2 regions of the Pedobacter sp. NEAU-ZC8 genome follow, and region 2 is predicted to be linked to the other one. Evidence: riboswitches for the same ligand, from Rfam matches in the RefSeq annotation. Region 2 holds a riboswitch; the other holds the start of a gene.
The links. Region 2 has a riboswitch for S-adenosylmethionine ahead of metH (methionine synthase). Riboswitches for the same ligand answer to the same signal wherever they lie in the genome.

Region 1 (3,432 bases), on a different contig from region 2:
TACCGAAGAGCCCTGTCCACCAGCTAAAGACATCTGAATTCGCCGTCAGTGCGTGACAAACCCAGATCACGTTATCTTTTTTTGCATTCAGCCGGCCATAAGTATGGTAAGCAACTCTGAAGTTCTTCAGTTGCTTACCACTTTCGAGTGTCAGGCCTTCTGCGGCATGAAAATATTGTACTTCGCTCATTTCAAATTAGCTTGCAACATCCGTACCCGAGATCTTTTGAAATGCCTGTTCAAAGTCAGCTTTTATGTCGTCAATATGTTCAATACCAACGGATACTCTCAATTGTGTAGGTGTTACACCTGCCTGGCGTTGTTCTTCAGCGCTCAACTGTTGGTGTGTTGTTGCAGAAGGCTGGATGATCAACGTTTTTGCATCACCCACATTGGCCAAGTGGCTCACCAATTTCAGATTGTCTACCAGCGTAATAGCCTGTTCTTTTTCCCCATGAAGTTCAAAAGACAACACCGCGCCGAATCCATTCTGAAGATATTTCTTCGCTAAAGCGTGATATGGACTGCTTTCTAGTCCAGGGTAACTTACGCTCTTCACCGCAGGATGTTTCTCCAGCCATGTTGCTAAAGCCAAAGCATTTTCAACGTGACGCTGTACACGTAATGATAAGGTTTCAAGACCCTGAATCAGTAAAAAGGAGTTAAAAGGAGAGATGGAAGGACCGAAGTCGCGCAAACCCTCAACTCTTGTACGGATTGCGAATTGAATGTTTCCAAAAGGACCACCAATTCCAAAAACATCATTGAACACCAGACCATGATAACCTTCGGACGGTTCGGTAAACTGCGGGTATTTACCATTGCCCCAGTTATAGTTTCCGCCGTCAACGATTACACCGCCGATGCTGGTACCATGCCCGCCGATCCACTTCGTTGCCGATTCTACAACAACATTCGCCCCATGTTCCAGCGGCCTGAACAGGTATCCACCAGCACCAAAGGTATTATCTACGATCAATGGCAGATCATGTTTCTGCGCTATGGAGGAGATCCTTTCAAAGTCAGGAATGCTGAACGAAGGATTTCCAATGGTTTCTACATAGATCGCCTTTGTTTTCTCATCTATCTTGGCTTCAAAATCCTGAGGATTATCACCTTGTGCAAACTTTACTTCTATACCCAGCTTTTTGAAAGAAACTTTAAACTGGTTGTAACTGCCACCATATAGGTGTGTCGAAGAAACAAAGTTGTCGCCTGCTTGTAGAATGTTTGTCAAGGCAAGGAATTGGGCTGCCTGGCCAGAACTTACCGCCACAGCAGCTACACCGCCCTCCAGTGCAGCGATACGCTTCTCAAAAACATCCGTCGTCGGGTTCATTAAACGGGTGTAAATGTTTCCGAATTCCTTCAATGCAAACAGGTTTGCACCATGTTCTGAGTTCTTGAATCCGTAAGAAGTGGTTTGATAAATTGGTACTGCGCGAGATCCTGTAGTTGGATCAATCTCTTGACCTGCATGTAGTTGCAGCGTTTCAAATTTATATGAAGTTGACATATCTTTAAATTAGTTAAAATTATTCTTGTAAAAAAGCGTACCCCGTTACGAGGCCTTCCTAATTGAATGGCTTAACAAAAAAGGAAGATTTTTGAGTTTAAGATATGCAACAGCACATATCATCTGCAGCAGCTACAATTCTGCAAATGTTAGTTCCCGGTAGGATAAGAAGGTTGGATTGTGGCAAATGATTTTGTCTGACTGCCAACAGACGTTGATGGTTCGTTTTCATTTAGTTTAATATTATTTTTCCAGTGGCTCCATGCCCTCTGGTCAGGAATTGGCACCTTCTCGTGTTAGGAGGGTTGCCAGTGGGTTAATGAGCCTGTCTCTCGCCACTTCTTAATAAATCAAACCATTTACCGGTATTGATTAGTTCAGCATCGCTGATGTCACAAATGTATATTTTAGATCTTCAAGTTCAAAACTTTATTCTGAAAAAATATTATCAGCTGCCTAAAATTCGGATACTTGGAGCTAAAATATACGTTTGCCAAATAAAATAATTAGCCAAGGGCTTGGTTAAAATCTTCAATCAAGTCATCTACGTGCTCCAGCCCAACCGATATGCGCAGTAGGTTACCCGGAGTTTTGGTGTCAGGGCCCTCTACAGAGGCCCGGTGTTCGATCAGACTTTCTATGCCACCAAGACTCGTCGCTTGGGCAAACAACTTCACTTGATTAACCACCTTTTTTGCTTCTTCGAAGCCTCCTTTGATCAATACTGACATCATTCCACCGAAATCAGACATCTGTTCCTTTGCGATCTGATGTTGGGGATGTGAGGCTAGCCCTGGATAATAAACGGCTTCGATCTGCGGATGTTTTTCCAGGTACTGCGCCAAGGCCATACCATTGCTGCAGTGCCCGCGCATGCGGTAGGGCAATGTTTTGATACTTCGCACCAACAGGAAGCTATCGAAAGGTGATGGTACTGCTCCGCCAATTTGCTGGATATTACGGATTCGTTCCCAAAACTCATCCTTTTTCGCAGTAATCAAAGCGCCGCCCAGCACGTCGCTGTGTCCTCCAATATATTTAGTCGTGGAGTGCATCACAATGTCTGCACCTAAGGTAATAGGTTGTTGTAATATCGGTGAAGCAAAGGTGCTGTCGCAAGCCAGGATCAAATTATGCTTTTTGGTAATCGCACTGAGGGCCCTGATGTCTGTGATCTTCAATAGTGGATTAGATGGGGTTTCGATCCAGATCATCACCGTGTTTTCTTTAATGTAATCGGCAATGCCCTCCGTGTTGGTGAGGTCAACAAAATCGATCTCCAGGCTGTCTTTAAAAATAGTCTGCAACTGTTTCTTAAAGCCCCAGTACATATCATCTGGTGCGATGATGTGGCTGCCAGGTTTCAGCGCCTGAAATACTGCCATTCCTGCTGCATTACCTGAGGAAAATGCGCAACATTCGACACCCTTTTCTAGCGTAGCGAGTAAATTTTCAAGCGTGGAGCGGTTTGGATTGCTGACCCTGCTATACATATGTCCGCCTGGGTAGCCACCATTCTCATCCCTGAAAAATGTGGTAGATAAGCTAAGTGGCTGAGTAACATCACCCGTATTACTCTTTACTAAGTTCCCGGCATGTATGGCAATGGTTTCTGTTTTCATTTTAGTGTATTTTAAATAACGTTCTTTTGATGAACAAAATTAAGGTTCGGAATTAATTGATCCACGCTTTGGCAGGATTTGTGTAAGTTATGATGAAAAAACAATTTTATGAAAAGAATATTAGTAATCGCAGCCATTTTGTGTAGTGCTATAATGGTGTTGCAAAGTTGTTCCTCAACAAAGAATGCCAGCACCATAAAGCGCGGTAATGTTACAGGAACATGGGTTTTAAGCAACGTGAGTTACGAAGGCGTACCTGCTATAGCAGTGAGATCTTTTCTGGGAGAGGCTTCT
Region 2 (3,432 bases):
TCATCCAGGTATTCTATAATACCTTTTACCAGGGCATGGGATAGTCTTTCTTCGACGGTACCTTTGCGCCAGGCTTCATCACGCACCACTTCCTTGCCTTTACTTTTAATCGTATCTGCATATTCCACCAGGCGCTCTGTGGCATCATCGCGACGGTTGAAAAGGACATCTTCCACCAGTTCCAATAGTACTGGAGGAATTTCTTCATACACCTCCAACATGCCCGCATTCACGATACCCATTGTCAGGCCAGCCTTGATGGCGTGGTACAAAAACGCGGAGTGCATCGCTTCACGCACGGTGTTGTTGCCGCGGAAAGAGAAAGAGATGTTGGAAACACCACCACTCACATGTGCATGCGGCAGGTTTTCCTTAATCCAACGGGTTGCGTTGATGAAGTCTACCGCATAGTTGTTGTGCTCTTCCAGGCCAGTACCCACGGTCAGAATGTTCGGGTCAAAGATGATGTCGGCGGGGTAGAAGCCCACTTCGTTCAGCAGGATGTCGTAGGAACGCTGACAGATCTCAATCCTGCGTTCCAGGTTGTCTGCCTGTCCTTGTTCATCGAAGGCCATCACCACCACAGCTGCGCCATACTGCATGATCTTCCTTGCACTCTCCTTAAACTTCTCTTCACCTTCCTTCAGGGAGATGGAGTTCACAATACCTTTTCCCTGGATACACTTCAAACCTGCTTCAATAACCGTCCATTTGGAGGAGTCGATCATGATGGGCAGTTTCGAGATGTCCGGTTCAGAGGCGATCAGATTAAGGAACTTGGTCATGGCAGCCTCCGAATCGATCATACCCTCATCCATGTTCACATCGATGATCTGGGCACCACCTTCCACCTGCTGGCGGGCTACACTAAGTGCTCCCTCATAATCACCTCCAAGGATCAACTTGGAGAATTTAGGCGAACCGGTAATGTTGGTCCGTTCGCCGATGTTTGCGAAGATACTCTCCGGGGTGATGGTAACAGGTTCCAGTCCGCTGAGACGCAGGTGCATGTCAATGGACGGAATCTTCCTTGGTTGTACATTTTTCGCTTTCCCGGCAATGCACTTGATGTGATCAGGCGTGGTGCCGCAGCAACCACCCACGATATTCACAAAGCGATGCTCAATGAAATCTTCCACGAAGTGTGCGGTTTCATGTGGCTGCTCGTCGTAGGCGCCGAACTCATTTGGTAAACCTGCATTCGGATAAGCAGAAATGTAGCAGCCTGCTTTTGCGGAAAGCTCTTCAATGTGCGGCCGCATTTCTTTCGCACCCAGGGCACAGTTAAAACCAATACTTAACGGTTTGGCATGCGCAACCGAGTTTAAGAATGCTTCTGCCGTTTGGCCAGATAGGGTCCGGCCGGAAGCATCCGTAATCGTGCCGGAGATCATGATCTCCAGTTTACGGCCTATTTCATGTTCATACTTTTTGATGGCCACGATGGCAGCCTTTGCATTCAGCGTATCAAAGATGGTTTCAATCAGAAGTACATCAGCACCGCCGTCAACCAGTCCACGTACCTGCTCGGTATAGGCGGCTTCCAGCTCGTCGAAGTAAATGGCGCGGAAACCAGGGTCATTCACATCGGGCGACATGGAAAGCGTGCGGTTTGTCGGGCCAATGGCCCCAGCCACAAAACTCCTGCGCTCCGGGTGTTCAGCCATAAACTCCCTTACGGTTTCCTTGGCAATTCTTGCACCTTCATAGCTCAGTTCGTAAGACAGGTCTTCCATCTGGTAATCGGCCATGGAGATCCGTTGTGTGCTGAAGGTATTGGTTTCTATGATATCGGCACCTGCTTTCAGGTACTCCAGATGGATCGCCTTGATGACATCAGGGCGTGTAAGGTTTAATAAATCGTTATTCCCTTTCAGGTCGCAAGGATGATCCTTGAACCTTTCTCCTCTGAAATCAGCTTCTGTAAGCTGGTAACGTTGGATCATGGTGCCCATAGCACCATCGATAATCAGTATGCGTTTTTCGAGTTCTTCTCTAATGCTCATTTCCTAGGTAATTAAGCATACCTGCTTCGCAGATCATTGCAAAGGCGTGTATACTAAAGGCTTAATCAAGATTCCGGGGTAGGATTCGAATCACTTATCTTTCTGTAGCCGCGATGAAATGGCTCCAGTAGAATGTAGCACCTTGTAAGCACAGGTTGCTAAGACTTCGCAGGGTCTGTCCCTCCATCTTTCTCTATAAGCAGCTACAAAAATGCAACAAAGAATACTATAAAACAAGAAAAATGGATTTTAGGCCAATTAAATTGTAAACGGCGTCCAACCAGTTGCTCTGCTCCAAATATTATTCTGAACCTGGTTGCTTCCCTTTGGATAGGAGCGTCTATCTTTACCTAAAATTACCAGCTATGAAAAACCTTAAATTTCTTTGTATAAATGTCCTTGCCTGTATGCTGTTTGTGGTAACAGCTAATGCGCAGGGCCTCAGCCTGAAAAAGCAGGTCTGGCCGGATAAACATCTGATGCAAACCAAGACTTTGGTCGACATTCTTCAGAATCCAAGGGCGGCGAAGCCGAACATTTACAACATCGGATTCGTGAGTAACATCCAGGGTGCAAAGAAACTTGCTGCGGCAAGTAAAGAAGAAGGGCTGGCACAGCTTAAATCCGAATTAAAGGATAAACCGAAGACCAGCCCGATTGTCATTTATTGTGGCTGTTGCCCCTTTGAGCATTGCCCGAATGTAAAGCCCGCTTTTAATATGCTGCAAAAGCTAGGCTATACCAATGCCAAGATCCTGAACCTTCCAACCAGCATCAAAGCCGATTGGACGGATAAAGGTTATCCTATGGCAAAATAGTTACAGGTTGTTGTAACTGCATTGACTTAAGAAATCCATGCCAGGCATGCCGATTGGTGCGCCTGGCGGCATTTCAGTAGCTTCAGGAGTTACAAACTTGTTGGGTTCCCGTTTAAATTCATCTATTTGCGACAGCGCGAACAGGTAGGTCGACTTATCCCTTGCATCAGCATTGGGCAGTTTGTTATTCATCCAGGTTTTAAGTTCTTCAAGTTCATACAAGGCCTGCCCGCGTACAACTTCAGAAGCTCTGGTATTCGCTGCAAGCATGATCAGGTATTTCAGCACCTGGTTATTCACCACGGTCTGTAGTTCTCCTTTATAGCCCTTTTCTTTTCCAGTCTTCCAGGTTTTTTCAACTAGCCGGTCAGCAACTTCTATAAAGCTTGGGTTCTTTTTGTCTCTGGCATTATACTCGATCAAGCGGCTCGCCCGTTCAGCATCCAGCAGGTAAGACAGCGTAGTACTGGCGGCTGATTCGGCTGCAGCGATCGGGTCGAATGTTGGTCCGGTATGTCCTTTAAACGTCTCTATGGAAGCCGGATAACCGGAAGGACGTGGTGGAATCTTTTGGATCAGCTGCTCAGGCAGCGCCAATGCATCGGGTG

Region 1: another riboswitch for S-adenosylmethionine. It lies ahead of AC5WJX_RS03755 (O-acetylhomoserine aminocarboxypropyltransferase/cysteine synthase family protein); the one in region 2 lies ahead of metH (methionine synthase).

What each region holds. Positions count from the first base shown of each region.
Region 1 covers NZ_JCAJXC010000003.1:127,235-130,666, forward strand. The annotation lists gene AC5WJX_RS03750 (homoserine O-acetyltransferase family protein) at 1-190, opposite strand, end outside; gene AC5WJX_RS03755 (O-acetylhomoserine aminocarboxypropyltransferase/cysteine synthase family protein) at 197-1,516, opposite strand; SAM riboswitch class I at 1,757-1,868, opposite strand; gene AC5WJX_RS03760 (trans-sulfuration enzyme family protein) at 2,023-3,138, opposite strand; gene AC5WJX_RS03765 (hypothetical protein) at 3,247-3,432, shown strand, end outside.
Region 2 covers NZ_JCAJXC010000008.1:127,789-131,220, reverse strand. The annotation lists gene metH (methionine synthase) at 1-2,006, opposite strand, end outside; SAM riboswitch class I at 2,098-2,208, opposite strand; gene AC5WJX_RS08560 (rhodanese-like domain-containing protein) at 2,372-2,824, shown strand; gene AC5WJX_RS08555 (zinc-dependent metalloprotease) at 2,825-3,432, opposite strand, start outside.